Regions from separate parts of the Blautia caccae genome, predicted to be linked through region 1. Evidence: riboswitches for the same ligand, from Rfam matches in the RefSeq annotation. Region 1 holds a riboswitch; the other holds the start of a gene.
The links. Region 1 has a riboswitch for cyclic di-GMP ahead of WMO65_RS07805 (fibronectin type III domain-containing protein). Riboswitches for the same ligand answer to the same signal wherever they lie in the genome.

Region 2: another riboswitch for cyclic di-GMP. It lies ahead of WMO65_RS16475 (hypothetical protein); the one in region 1 lies ahead of WMO65_RS07805 (fibronectin type III domain-containing protein).

What each region holds. Positions count from the first base shown of each region.
Region 1 covers NZ_JBBMFP010000005.1:243,065-250,848, forward strand. The annotation lists gene WMO65_RS07790 (NTP transferase domain-containing protein) at 1-199, shown strand, start outside; gene WMO65_RS07795 (hypothetical protein) at 196-507, shown strand; gene mobB (molybdopterin-guanine dinucleotide biosynthesis protein B) at 511-1,641, shown strand; cyclic di-GMP riboswitch class I at 1,732-1,809, shown strand; gene WMO65_RS07805 (fibronectin type III domain-containing protein) at 1,916-7,468, shown strand; gene WMO65_RS07810 (hypothetical protein) at 7,465-7,784, shown strand, end outside.
Region 2 covers NZ_JBBMFP010000015.1:73,178-80,961, reverse strand. The annotation lists gene WMO65_RS16500 (AraC family transcriptional regulator) at 1-437, shown strand, start outside; gene WMO65_RS16495 (galactokinase) at 560-1,816, opposite strand; gene WMO65_RS16490 (helix-turn-helix transcriptional regulator) at 1,953-2,840, shown strand; gene WMO65_RS16485 (hypothetical protein) at 3,322-3,801, opposite strand; gene WMO65_RS16480 (hypothetical protein) at 3,827-5,116, opposite strand; gene WMO65_RS16475 (hypothetical protein) at 5,129-5,713, opposite strand; cyclic di-GMP riboswitch class I at 6,098-6,188, opposite strand; gene WMO65_RS16470 (ABC transporter permease) at 6,407-7,207, opposite strand; gene WMO65_RS16465 (ABC transporter permease) at 7,211-7,784, opposite strand, start outside.

The DNA of each region.
Region 1 (7,784 bases):
GTGTATGGAAAAATTAAAAGAGACAGACGGATATATAGAAGCGCTCTCCGGGATTTTTAAGGGAGAGATCCTGTTGATCAGCGATCATGGCGTGCATGAGACCGGTGACGGAGGGAACCATGGGGAGAATCCGTGTTCCAATGGCGTGTACTCCTATAACATAGAGGATATGCTGGCAGTCTGGGGTGAGCATATATGAAGATAGAAGATGGTTTGTTTGAAGGCATGACCCCTGTGAAACTCAAGGGGAAGTGTGCTGACGGAGCTGAATATTCCTATCAGGCTTTTTCGGTGAGTGAGGTACTGGGCAGTGTGACTGCGGACAGCCTCGTGGAGTTTGTGAGCTGGGACGGCAGGGATACGCTTGTTTCCGGTGAAGAAATCCTCGCGGGGGATGTATACCTTGCGCAGGATGGAGAGACATACCGTCTCGTGATTCCAAAGGATACACACCGAAGGCGCTGGTGTAAACATATAACAGAAATAGAGAGTGAGCAGGGAGGGTGACAGTTGAAAATCTGTACGATCGTAGGTGTGAGAAAGTCCGGCAAGACCACAACGGTTACCGGACTCATCAAAGAACTGAAAAAACGGGGATACCGGGTGGGAACCGTAAAGAGTGTGTTCTGTCCCGAATTTACCCTGGACACTTCTGACAGTAATACGTGGAGACACAGGGAGGCGGGCGCTGATCTTGTCTGTGTAAAAGGGAAAAAAGAGACCGATATTTTACTTCCGGCGGACGTAAGCGGGGATTTCTATGAGAAACTGCCTGTGGATTACCTCATACTGGAAGGAGAGTATGAACTTTGTGTGCCCAGAATCATCTGTGCACATAAGGATGCGGAGGTTTCGGAACGTTTGACAGAGGAGACGATTGCCATAGCAGGGAGACTTGCCGGGGATAAAAAAACCTATGGGGAGTTCAGAGTCTATCACTCTGTGGAAGAGATATCCGCTCTGGCAGATCTGCTGGAAACACTTCCGGATGCGGAATTTCCTTTAAAAAAGCGTCCCATGCTCCAAAAGGCAGCGGCTTTTTGCCAGTGTGGCTGCCATAAGGCAGAGAAAAAGCTGGCCGGAAAGAAAAAACTCACGGCCCATCCCTCAGAAGCACATAGAAAACATATCTTCCTGACAGGGGAAAAAGGGGCTGGCAAGAGCACACTTTTAAACCGTATTGTGGAAGAACTGGGAACAGAGCCGGTGGGTTACAGAACACTGCCCTATGAGATCGGCGGTGTCCAGAAGGGATTTTACCTGCACAGCCTGGTACCTGTGGGAGAATACGAAAATGACAGTCCGATCCTAATACGGGCCGGTAAGGGAAAGAAGATATCCATACCGGAAACCTTTGAGACACTGGGCGCAGCCGTGATGAAAAAGGTGAAGGAAATGCCTGAAAAAACAGCCGTGATAGATGAACTCGGAAAGGCTGAGGCAGATGCCCCCGCCTTTCAGGAAGCATTGTTCTCCTGTCTGGATACCCAGAGTCTTGTCATCGGTGTCCTGCAGAAGAATACAGGTGCGTTTACACAGGCAGTGGCAGAACGCCCCGACGTGGAAGTGATTGAAGTTACAGAAAAGAACAGAGACGGTCTTCTGGAAGAAATCTGTAAAAAAATCAAAAATATGGAATGAAAAGACTTGACTAAAATTGTCAAAATTGATATTCTTAATATAGTGATCCTGTTTAATACATGAACAGAGTCAGAAAACGGAAATATAAAAAAAATAAAGGGGCAAAACTGTCGTAAGGCAGTGACGCAAAGCCACGGGTCCCAAGGGAGGGATAGCCGGGCTGCAGACAGTGATGGACAGGGATATTCTGTCCGTCTGTTGTCTTTAAGAAAAACGATATCCCTGGGTATCGTTTTTTTTGGCCCTGAAAGGGGAAGGAGAATAAAAATTGAAAATGAAAAAGTTATGCGCCTGGCTTCTTGTATCCGGTATGCTCCTGCAGACACCGGGGACTACTGCATCTGCCGCTATTCAGGGGCAGGATGTGGAGTCTTTTAAATCCGGTGCGCAGGCAGCATCCGTGGATGTGGACAGCAGCCAGAAGATGGATGCCGGGAAGCAGAGCGAGACGCCCGGATGGCAGGCGGAAACGCTGAGGAACAGGAGCCTGCAGCAACCTGCAGAAGTGCCTGAGGGCCAGATGAAAATGCAGGGTGAACAGGCGGGAGCGCCAAAGAACGCAGAGGCTGCAGAGGAACAGATGGGAGAATCCGGAAAAGAAGGTACTACAGGAATACTGTCGGGAGAATCCGGGAAAGAGGATACTACAGGGATACTGGCAGGAGAATCCGGGAAAAAAGAGACCGCAGAGGAACAGACGGGAGAGTCCGGAAAAGCAGGGACCGCAGAGAAACAGACGGAAGAGTCCGGAAAAGCAGGGACCGCAGAGGAACAGACGGAAGCGTCCGGAAAAGAAGGGGCTGCAGGAGAACAGATGGCAGGTGATCCGGATGCGCAGAAAGGAGAAGGAGCACTGCTCTCTGAGACCGGAGCGGTGGTACAGAAAGGCCGGCTGCATCTAAGCCTGCTTTACACACTCCCATACAGTGCCCCGGAAGCGCTGAACAGAGGACTGCAGGCAGTTTTAACAGGTGGCGGCCGGCAGCTTACAGCATCCTTTTCCATGCAGGAGGGTGAGGGCGTTTCTAAAAAGGCGGAGGCATCTTTTACAGATTTGGAACCCGGGCAGTACCATCTCAGTATAAGCGGAGACAGCTTTGCCTCGTATGACCAGGATGTGGAGATACAGGCCATGGAGCAGAAGATGCAGTTTCTGGATGTCTATACAGGAATGGATTTTTCTGATATGGAAAAACATCCCGGTGTTATGGGATACGGTGACGTGAACAGGGACGGCGTGATTGATGAGCAGGACAAATCGGGATTGGTCTTGGCAGTTCATCAGGAAAGTACGGACAGTATCTATGATCTGAATCAGGATCAGAGTGTTGACCTTGTGGATCTGCAGTGGCTTTCATACAGCTACGGATTTGAGAAAACGGAAGCTTATGTGTCAAGAAGTTATCTGATGGATGAAATCACAGCAGATGTGGGAGCGTCCACCCGGGTGTCGGATGGCAGTATTGAGAGTATTTTGGGCGACGGGGGAAGCGTTTCCCTGGAGCCTGCAGACGGCGGGGAGATATCAGAGGAAAATCCGGTGGAACTGCAGCTTGATCTGGAAAAACGTTCCGATATAACAGCAGGCGCGCTGGTTCTGACACCGCCGAGAGATTCCGCCAATATCATCCGGGCAGGGTCCGTGACCGTGGAATACGATGATGAAAACGGGCAGCGGCAGACCATGGAGGTTCCCATAAGCGGAGTGTCCATGTTTGCCCTCACAGCGGCACAGGCGGTCATGGAACCGGACGGTACCATAATCATCAATCTGGGAAAACAGGTTGCGATCAAGAAGGTAGTCATCAAGGTGACAGATGCCGGAGGAAGCAGTCTGGCAGATATCTCCAGGGTGGAATTTTTAAACGGAATGGAGGACAGGATTCCTGCCCCCGTGATGAATATTCCCGACAATGTAAGTACAGAGCCGGGCGATAAGAAATTCACAGTGACCTGGAACGCGCAGACAAATGTAGCCGGCTATGAAGTTATGGTGAAAAAGGACGGGAAGAGCAAAGTATATCCAACCGCTGAGAACAGTATCCTTATCACAAGCTTTGGCACAGAGAAGATGAAAAACAATGAGGAGTACACAGTTCTGGTACGTTCAGTGAACGGCGACTGGAGCAGTGCCTATTCAGAGCCGGTGACCGTGGTACCCAAGCCCTCAAAGGCGCCTGACGCTCCGGAGAATGTGAACATTTCCGGAGGATACAGAAAACTGGACATCACCTGGAAGATGATGGAGGACACAGATTTCTACACCCTCTACTACAGGGAGCAGGGCACAGAAGAATTTGAAAAGAAAGAGAATATCAAACAGAACAAATATCAGCTTACAGACTTAAAAGACGGCACAACCTATGAGATATGCCTTACGGGAACAAATGAAATGGGAACCAGCGGCAAGTCAAAAATATACGCAGGAGAGACAACGGATATCAATCCGGCAGTCACTTCCAATTACAGGCTGATCAATACGCCAAAGGAGGGCGGAGGACTGACCGCGCATATTAAATCCATTGAATATCCCTCCTCAAAACCGGAGACAGATGCAGCAGTGGCAGACAATGATTATACCACCTCCTGGAGTCTGGCATCCTGGGATGCAGGCGGATACAATGCCGGAAAGCCTTCTCCTGTCATTACCTTTGATCAGAGCTATGAGATGGACAGGCTGGTGGTAGTACCGGATGAGAAGCAGCAGTATACATATGGATATGCCAAGACAAAATATTGGGATGAAGACGGCAATGAGAAAATGATAGACGGCCATTTTACACAGAAGAAGAGTGTGAACGGCAAAGTATATTATGAATTTCAGTATTCCCAGCCATTTAAGACAAATCGGATACAGATAAACTTTGCCATGGCTTGGGCACCTGCAGACGGAAGAATCTCCATAGCAGAGATGAAGTTTTATTATTATGACAGTCTGGAAAAAGAGGTCGACGGACTGTTTGCGGATACCATGCATTTGGAGCTGCGGGAGGATGTGACCTTAAAGACCATCGAAGAGCTGGAGAAAAGGGCAGATACTCCGGATGAGGCGACAGGTGATTATCATCCGAAGCGGGATCGGCTGCTGTCGGATCTGGCCTACGCGAAAGAACTTCTCAACGATAAAAATGCCCGCAGAGTAATGAAAGTGGACACAGCCGTGACAAAGAAAAAGGACGGCGCCCTGGGCTTTTCCGGCGGCCTGAACGCGTGGCAGCCTCTCGGCATCAGTGCTCACGCCGGAGAAGAACTGGTTGTGTATGTGGGCAGAGATGACGCGGAACTGGGGGCCAACACGAACCTGAATCTCATCGCCACACAGTATCACGCGGAATCAGGAAACTGGAGCAAGGTTGTGGTCCAGAATCTGAAAAACGGAAAAAATGAAGTTACCATTCCCCAGATTGGAAGTCTGAGTGCAGAACACGGGGGCAGTTTGTATGTGGAATTTACAGGAAATAATGACGCGTTGAATATGAGCGTGCGTGTAAGCGGAGGGCAGGAGATACCAAAGCTTGACATTTCAAACGCGGCAGATGAGGCGGAAGCAAAAGAAGCGGTCAGGGCGTATGTGGAGAAATTAAATGCATATGTTCCGGAAATTTCGGATCTTCACAAAAAGTTTCATGAGGGGAATAAGGAAAGCGGCTGTGACTACAGCTATGACAAAAAGAACTGCATTTTGGGAGCAACGGACATTGTACTGCATCAGATGATGTATTCCGTATCCGCGGAACAGATCTTAAACGGTATCAACAACAAGCTGAAAAACCAGGGAAAAGAAAACAGCCTGGACAACCAGACAGAAGTATTATACGAATCCTGTCAGGCCATGGAACAGATGGTGACACTGTTTTACCAGCACAAAGGACTTGGCGATTATAATGGTGACAAGACACTGGCAGCCCGGTACGGCGGCAAGAACAATCTGCCATCCAGCCGTCTGAATATCCGTTACATGAGAATGTTTTCAGGGGCATTTATGTATGCCGGCGGGCTCCATATCGGTATCGAGTGGGGCAGCGCAGCAGGACTGGCAAACAGTGTACCGGTACAGAGTGACAACGGCAGATATGTGAGCGGACAGCTATTTGGCTGGGGAATCGCCCATGAGATTGGCCATATCATCAATCAGCCATCCTATGCCATTGCGGAAATAACCAACAACTATTACTCCATTCTGGCACAGGCCAAGGAGACGAATGATTCTGTCCGTTATCAATATGCAGATGTATATAAAAAGGTCACTTCAGGGACAAAGGGCCGCGCAGAGAGCGTATTTACAAGCCTTGCCATGTATTGGCAGCTCCATCTGGCCTATGATGAGGGATATAATTTCAGGACTTATGATAACTATGAGGAGCAGTTTAATAATCTGTTCTTTGCAAGAGTGGATGCATACGCCAGAAATACGGCCATTGCGCCGGCGCCCGGAGGTGTCGCTCTCACAATTCCAAAAGATGTGGACAACACTCTGATGCGTCTTTCCTGTGCGGCAGCGGAAAAGAACCTGCTTGCATTCTTTGAGCAGTGGGGTATGACGCCGGATTCAGATACTATGGCGTACGCATCACAGTTTGAGGAGGAGACAAGAAGGATCAGCTATATTTCAGATGAGGCAAGAGCATACCGTATTGAGGGCGGAGAAAGCACGGCAGCACAGACTGCAGTAAGTGCGGATCTTTCATATGTTCCGAATTCCAACCAGGTTACGATCACGCTTTCCAATAATGCGGCTGACCAGAACTCCATGCTGGGATATGAAATATACAGAAACGGCCAGGTCATCGGGTTTGTGGAGGCGAAAGACGGTACCGTGACATTTACGGATACCATTGCGTCCATGAACAACAGAGTGTTTACTTATGAGGCAGTGGGATATGACAAGCTGCTGCAGCAGACAGAGAGGGCTGCCATAGACTCTGTGAAGATTTCCAATGACGGAAGTGTGGCGAAGGATGGATGGAAGATAACTACAAACATGACCTCATCAAGCGACCGTCAGGAGGAAGGAAATGAGGAAGATCCGGAAGGAATCACCATTTCCGGAATCAGCAGTATTTGTAACAATGACTATGCAGATGTATATACCGGAGAGGCAAAAAACCCGGAGATCGTCATCAGCTTCGGCAGAACCCTTCAGGCCGCTGCCTTTAAGGTGACAGCCGCTGACGATAAAACAGCAGTCAGGAAATTTGAAGCCTATGTAAGCCAGGACGGAAACCAGTGGACCCCTGTAAAAACAGGAACACTGTCCTATTCACGGGATACGGCTGTTTCCTATTTTAACAAAGAGGGGGATTCCTGGCTGTATACCTACGACGCGGCTTATCTGAAGCTGAAAATCAAGGGCCAGAGTGCGGTCTCCCTGTCAGAGATAGATATTTTAGGACCTACGGGAGACAATGTAGAGCTGCTGGATAAGGGAATCGGCATCCTGGATGAAGATTACAGCTATGATGCTGAGGGCGGCAGAATACCGGCAGGTTCCCTGATCTTTACAGGGGAATATAAAGGAAATCCTTCCTATAATGTGGTAAAACTGTATGATCAGAATGGAAATATCCTGGATGGTTCCCAGTTGATCTTTGCAGAGGTTCCGGCAGAAGGGGAATTAGGTGAGGTCTCCTCCGGTACCTGGATCTACTATATGGAACCGGATCAGATTCCATCCGGTGTGACAAGTGTCAGAGCGGAATTATACAGAGTGGACGATGCGCATACAAATGAAGGGGAGCGTCTTGTGAGTGATACACTGCCTATGGAAGTGCCTGACCCGCTGCCGCCCATTCATTTGAAGGACAATCATGAGGAGGGGAACGGATGAAAAGAATGAAGAGCTTATGTATGGTCCTGATTTTGGCCCTGTTCGTGACTTATATACCCGTGCGCGCCGCAGAGCAGGATGATACAATGATCAAAATGCAGCAGAAGGATACGAGCCAGGTGGAGCTGGCTCTGTACCCCAATGCAGATATGATAAAGAACCACGCAACAACACTCAGGATTCAGATGCAGATAAAGGAGACGGAAAGCGGGAGTATCCGTGATGTCCGGTTTGCTTTCTCAGAGGATTTACAGAATGATTGCAGAATCCGGGAGGCTATTTATGAAAACGGTATTCTGGACATTTATCTGTCATC
Region 2 (7,784 bases), on a different contig from region 1:
AGCTGTCCCAGTGTCTTCTGGAAAATAACAAGGCAACAGGTGCCGTATACCTGAAAAAAGCCTTACTGTATATCTCTGCGCATCTGACAGAAGATATACGGATTCCGGAACTGGCTGCTTACGCCGGAATTAACAAATCTTATCTCCAATCCCTGTTTTCCAGACATATGCACTGCACGATTACAGATTATGTCAACCGAAAAAGATTGGAACAGGCTGCTTTTCTGCTGACAAACAGTTCTCTGTCCGTGACAGATATTGCGTTCCATGCAGGATACAACAGCCGCCAGCATTTTGGCAGCACTTTTGAAAAATATTATGGAACAAGCCCCAGGGCTTACCGTCAGCTTCATGAAAAGAAGATAGATACTTCTACCGGACATGGACAGTATACGATTCGGGAGGATGGGACCTGGGATACGGAACCGCTGGAATAAAAAAACAGGGGAGTGAAGTAACCGTTATGGTTATTCGGCAACAGCTCAGCTGTCTGAATTTTGCTGAGCTGTTACGTTATCTTCACTCCCCTGGCTTATTTATGATTCTGCCTTCAGAAATTTTAGAAATCCATATGTACTGCGCCTGTCTGGCGAATCTGCATTACATAAATATTTTCTTTACCCATGTATGGTGTCATGTATTCTACATAATCTGCTGTCATATCTTTAGGAAGCACTGCTGCGATCACACCGGCAAATCCGCCGCCATGTACTCTGCAGTAACCTCTTCCGGCCTCTTCGATGAACATTTCTGTCAGAGCCAGGGCTACCGGAACCGCCTGTTCTGTCTCATCCTTAGTTGCAAAACAGTTCTGCAGCCATTTCCAGGAAGAATTACCGGATTTGGTGATACACTGTAAAAAGGTATCGTAATCCTCTTCTTTGATTGCTTTCACTGCAGCATCCACACGGTTCTGCTCCGCGAAGAAATGCAGTGCGCGCATAACAGCTCTGTCTCCGGCTTCTTTTCTGACTTTGTTCAGATTCTGCATAAACTCTTTTTCATCCACATCGGCGAGCACTTCTTTGCCCATAACCTGTGCTGCTTTTTTCATTTCGATGGGGACAGAAGAATACTCTGCACTTAAATCCGCATGGCCTTTTCCTGTATTTACAATGATCAGGTCATATCCAAGCTGGTCATATCCGAAATCCAGCTTCTCTACTTTCGGCATTTCCTCTTTGAAATCAATGGTGATCACACCGCCCACTGCACACGCCATCTGATCCAGCAGACCGGACTGTTTTTCCCAATATTCATGCTCTGCGTACTGGCCGATCTTAGCGTATTCAACATAATCTATTTTTCCGTCATTGCTGAAATAATCAACGATAGCACAGATAAGCATTTCAAATGATGCGGATGAGCTTACCCCTGCTGCGCCGATAACATCTGTGGACACATATGCGTCAAAGCCTTCCACTTTATATCCCTTTTTCACAAATCCCTCAAACATACCGATTAGCAGGGAAAGTGTTCCCTGGCATTTGCAGGTTGTGTCCATATTGTCTAAATCAACAGTAATGCTCTGGTTATAATTCTCGCTGATCACGTGAACCAGTGAGGTGCCGTTCTTCCTTGCCGCAGCAATCGTATCCATAGCAATACTTCCGGTCAGCACCTTACCATGGTTGTGGTCCGTATGGTTGCCCAGGATCTCTGTTCTTCCTGGTGATGTGAAGAAGTCAGCTTCACCTTCGCCAAATGCTTTCACAAATTCCCGGTACAGATGATTGTAGCGCTCCTGCTCCATCTGCAATTTCTCTTCACCGTAAACTGTTTTCAGAGTTGCAACTGCTTTTTCATTTTCAAACATTGTAAAATACCTCCCGTTTTTCTTGACTCATACTTTACTTGTATTATAATGTAGATATTGGGTGAATTTCTAGGAATATCTTGAAGAATATATGGATGATATTGAGATTTTGGCGTTTTACCGGGGAGGAAAAAGGATGCAGATACAGACAAACAGGAATCAGAGGGAAATTAAGGCGCATGGGGACTTTACATTTCCTGTACTGGTGAGTAAAGAGTGTATTACGGACTATGAATTCGGAACATTTTCCTGGCATTGGCATTCGGAGATTGAGATGACACTGGTGGAGGACGGGGAGATGATCTACCAGGTGAACGGAGCGGATTTTCATCTGCAGGAGGGGGACGTGATGTTCGGCAATGCCAATACACTGCACAGCGGGCATATGGTTGAGGGGAAGGACTGCCATTACTGGAGTATTACCTTTGACCCCAAGATTGTGTATGGGTTCGAGAAGAGTCTGATACAGACAAAATACGTGGACCTGGTGGTAAATGGACATGAGTTCTCGGCGCTTTGGTTTGACGGGAGTGAGGAGTGGCATGGGGATATCAGGGAGAAAATGAAGAAGGTCATAGAGCTGGATTTGGAGAGGCCGGATTTTTATGAGATGGAGGTGCAGATGCTGTTGTCGGAGATTTGGCTGGTTTTGCTGCGCCATCAGGGGGCTTTTAATCAGGAGGCGGAATCGCTGAATCCTAAGGAGCTGGCAAGGCTTAAGACTATATTGGGGTTTATTCATGAGAATTATGATAAGAAAATCACCCTTACAGATATTGCAGATTCCGTGCATATCTGTAAGAGTGAGTGCTGTCGTTTTTTTAAGAAACATATGAATGAGTCTTTGTTTGATTATCTGCTGCGCTATCGGGTGGAACAGAGCATCCCTTATCTGCGGGATGAGGAGTATAGTATCACGGATGCGGCGTTTAGCGCGGGGTTTACGGACGCGGGGTATTATTCTCGGGTGTTTCGGAAATGTACCGGGGTTTCGCCGCGGAAATTCCGGAAGGATACTATATAATACCAAATGCTCTGAGTTTTCTGTAAAATGTAGTACGACAGTTGTATCATGTACACGATATATTATAGAAGGATTGAACCGTCAATACCGGAAAATAACTAAATCAAAAAACAATTAAAATGTTATAAAAAAATGAAGCCAAAGATATCGAATCCGGAAAGACACTACTACCTCATAACAAATGCTCTGGATAACAATCTTTGACTATCGAAAGATTTTTATTTATGATATTTTTACACTCAAGAACTGTTCCAATACCGCTTCCATAATCTCCTGAAGGATATCTAGGGAATTACCTTTCAGGAGAGAATAGTTGTCCACAACGATGTAGATGTCTTTTTCAGATATGTTCTTCCAGATTTATTCCTTTGTTTTTAAGATAAAAATACTCCTTTTTGATAAGAATTTTCATTTCCCGATTCTTATCAAAAAGGAGCTATTTTTTTAATTTAAATCATTTTATAGTTCTCACTAAACTATTTTACACTCCAGTATCCTCACTTACTGTAAAGGTAATCGTCCCTGTATACTCGCCTGCATAATCAACAGTAGATGGCTTCTGAATCTCATACTTAACTGGATTTTTATGATCTTTGTCAAAATAATTTGAGTCTGTATTAGGTTTTGTAACTTCTGCATTAATTGTTGTAGTATTGTCTTTTTCAGTCATTACTAAATTTAGATCCGTATCTACACTAGAAGTTATTCTTAGCTTTTTACCACTTGCTAATTTAAGTGTATCTTGGGCAACTAATATTGAGATATCCTGTTTTGTATCTGCTGATGCCATTGTTATCGTAGCAGGTATTGTAACACTGTATACTTCTGGCTCAGTGTAGGTTATTTTTGCATCACCTGTTCCTTTATCACTTGTGACATCTGTATCTGCCAACACCGGCACACACATCCCAATCGTCATAACCCCTGCCAATCCCATAGCTACTAACCCTTTTTTCTTCATAACCAAATCCTCCTAAATTATAATTTTAATTAATTTCCATTTCAAAATTCTCGACTCTACTCTCATACACCACATGGAACACCAGCACTCCCGAATATTCCCCCGCACACAAATCAATATTATTTTCCGGCAGAATATTCACATCCTGTGCCTCACTCCATCCATCCAGAATCGCGTGATTCTCTTCCGGTGTAATCAAGTTTCCGGCTATCTCCAGCCGGTATTCCCAACTGTTTTCTCCGCAGTACAATGCGAAGTTCTTCCTGTCTCTGCTCTCAGTTCCTTCCACTGTGACTACAAGCTCGCCATCCTCTTCCGGTATCAATTTCTTAGTCTGAATCGTAAAGCTGTCCGTGTCATCTGTCAGTTTTACCTGTGAAGGAATTTCGACTTCATATACAGGTTCATTTGACGGCAGCGGTTCTTTTTCAGCATCCAGGTCTTCCGGGGTATTCTCCATATCTTCCATTCCATCTATGGATTCTCCTTCATCCTTTTCACCGGTATCCGCTGTCTCTTCATCTTCTGCGTCTGTTTCCTCAGAAATATCCTCCTGTCCTTCCGTTTGAGGTGAGGTCACCTCATGGGCCTCTTCATCCATATGGGAAATATTATCCTTCTGGCCCTGATTTGTTATTCCGGACGGTGTATCTTTCTGACTGTCACCGCTTTCTTCTCCTCCGTTCTCATCTTCTTTCTTATTATTTTGTCCGTCTGTTTCCCCGGATTCTTCCGGTTTGGAATCCTTCTGTTCAGGATTTTCACTTTCGGGGTCATCTTCCCCCTGCTGCTCTGAATCCTGGTCTTCCTCCTCCAAATCCTTACTTTCCTGCTGTTCCTCCAGCTCCTGCTGCTTTTTCAGCTCTTCTTCTGCTTTCAGCTTTTCCAGCTCATACTTGCAGGGAACCGCTTCAACTGCAGGCCGGTACGCACATTCCGGACAATGATTTGTAATGCCGTCCCCATCCGTATCCACACACTCATGGTCGCATGGTATTTCCGGCACTGCCTCTCTATAGCCACAGAATTCATCGTGATGATGCACTCTGTTGACTTCATCCTTTTCTTCCTCATTTTCTTCCTGAAGACTATCTTCTGTTTCCTCTTCTTCATCAAAGTCCTGAGGTTCTTCTATATCTGCTAAAATCCAATTTCCGTCCACATCCCGGACAAGCTCCTGTGATACTGCAGGATCTGCTTCCCCGTCTTCATTAAATTGCTCCGCGTCAGCAAAGGCCATCCCCGTATTTCCAACTACAAGTACCGCTGACGTGATTACAGAAATTACAATCCCTCTCCAATTCCTGCTGTCCATGAAACACCACCCTTATCTCACATCGAGCACGGTCTCCATATTTGCTCCGTTCATGGGGGATAAGTCCACAATACTTGCCGTTGTGATTCTCAGTTCAGCCGCATATTCCCCTGCATCCAAAGCCTTGCTCAATGTAGCTGTTGTAATCGCCTCCCCGGGAGGCACCTGTTTTGATTCATAAAGCACTTCCCCGCTGTCCTTGAGCACAAGCTGGAATGTAAAATAACAGGGGTTCCCTTCCGGGTTGGAAAATGCCACATCCACATCTGTCTGTCCTGCAGGAATATATATCTTAGGATATCCCGGTAATTCTATATTCTCCGCATTGGGATCGCCTTTCGGGGCCTCCGGGATAGTTCCGTCCCAGTCCCCTGCATTTGGATCAATATCCGCTGATACCTGCTCCTCCTGTGCCTTGTCATTGTCTCCGCCAAACCATCCGAGCTTATACCCCGCTGCACCGGCACCGCCCACTGCTATAACACCTACAAGGGCTCCGATCATGATTTTCTGTCTCAGTACCGCTTTCTGAAGTTTTAGGGCATTATCAGTGACCATCTCACCGGTGCTCTTTGTTTTCTTCTCTTCTTCACTCAATTCTCTCACCTCTGAAATTTTTGGCCGCACGGAATTATATTTTATGTCTTCAGGATGTTTTTGTTATTATAGGTATAATAACAAAGAGAGTATGCCTAGGCATACTCTCGCGCGGTTCCTGATTTTTTTCAGTTTCGGATGTTTGTGCGGCAAACTCCGGCGCTATGCCTGAACTTTGCACAAACCTAAAGGATTCTGCTGCCTCCGGCAGGGGCGTTCTTTCATTTTTTCGTACAAAAAGAACATACTTATCCTGTGACAAGTATCTACCGGTTTTTTACCTCGGGATACACTTTTCCCCGAAATAAAAACTGCCTGCAGCAATTTGCAGGCAGAAGCGTATCAAAATAAAGCAAGGTATAAAAATCACCTTACAAAAAATAATACGGCAACTGGCTGTCATAGTCATGCTTGTTAGACCTTAGACCCTTTAGCTTTGTGTCACTGCCTTTCGACAGCTTTACTATTATCGAATATTTATCTTAAACTCACCATACTCCATTTCGTGTTAAATGTCAACATGTATTTACAGAATACCAAAATTATACTATTTATGCCAAGAATGTGCAAATATGACTTTGCACATCCAGTATGACAAAAATATTTCTTCACAATATATTCGCAATGTTATACCCTGCATTATTTTAATATTTTTAAATTCATCCGCATTCCCCGAAACAATCCTGTCCCATCTCAATTCCCACTACTCTCATACCTCCCAAGCCCCCTCTTAAGCACAATAACAGCCACCCCCGCCATCACCGCACACACTGCCGGCATAACCATCACCCCGGCACGCATCCCGCTCTTTCCCAGCAGATACCCCACCGGATAGTAACTGACAAACGCATACGGAATCAAATACGCAAATATCCCCTGCAGTACAGGCGGATAAATGATCAGCGGATATTTCGCCATCTCCCCAATGGAAATAGCAAAGAAATTCAAACTGTTCTTCCCTCCCTCCATCCAAAATGAGGCACAGCTTGCAATCCAGATCATACACACACGAATCACACAACATTCCACAAGAAATACCGCCAGACAGACAATTTTCCACAAACTCCACCTGATATTACAGTGACTTGCCCCCAGAGCAAACACAGCCGCCGCAATCCCCATCTTATTCAGCCCGTCAAAATCAATCCTGGCCGTGAGAAGCTGCAGCCCCACGGGAAGCGGCCGCACCAGAAACCGGTCCAGATCCGCCATATTGATCATCTCCGCAATCTTCCAGGTTCCCTGAAAAAAGAAGTTAATACACCCCTCCGAGAACAACAGAAAACTGTACAAAAGCAGTATCTCCCACAGCTTCCAGCCCCCCACCTCAGGGATATTACTGTAAATGATCCCAAGCACCCCCAGATTACAAACCTGAGAAAACCCGGTAAAAAATACCATCATCAGGAAATCCGTCCTGTACTCAGCCAGGGACTTCATATTCTGCATCTGAATCTGCCCATACATCCTCAGATAATGCCTCCATCTCCTCATCTCTCACCCTCCATACAGGGAAATGACCCCTGATGCTTTCTTCCAAAAAAGTGCCCCGCACACCCACAAAATCCCAATCCAAACAGCCTGCACCGCAATCCCCCGAAGACTCTCCTCCATGGAAAAAGTCCCTATAAAAATGCTGCATGGCGTAAATACGATTCCCTGAAAAGGCAGCACCTCCACAACCCTTCTAAGCCCCCCGGGAAACATCACAAGCGGCAGGATCGCCCCGGAAAAAAAGTTGGTCAGCACCTCCCTGGCCTTAGTCACCCCATAAGAATTATCCGTATAAAAACACAGCAGGGAAAACAAATACTGTATCCCAAACTTTATCCCCATTCCCAAAAACAGGGACACCAAAAACAGCAGTACCCTCTCCAAACGGATTCCCGCCGCACCGTTCACCGACAGATACAGACACCCGACAAGTATCAGCGTCACCCCGAATTCCATCCCGGCTGTCCCCAGCATCCTGAAAAAAAGCATTCCCCTGTAAGGCACCGGCTTGAGCAGATCAAGAATGATATCCCCCTTTATGATCCTCTTCGCCGTATTCATCTCAAATCCAAAAGAA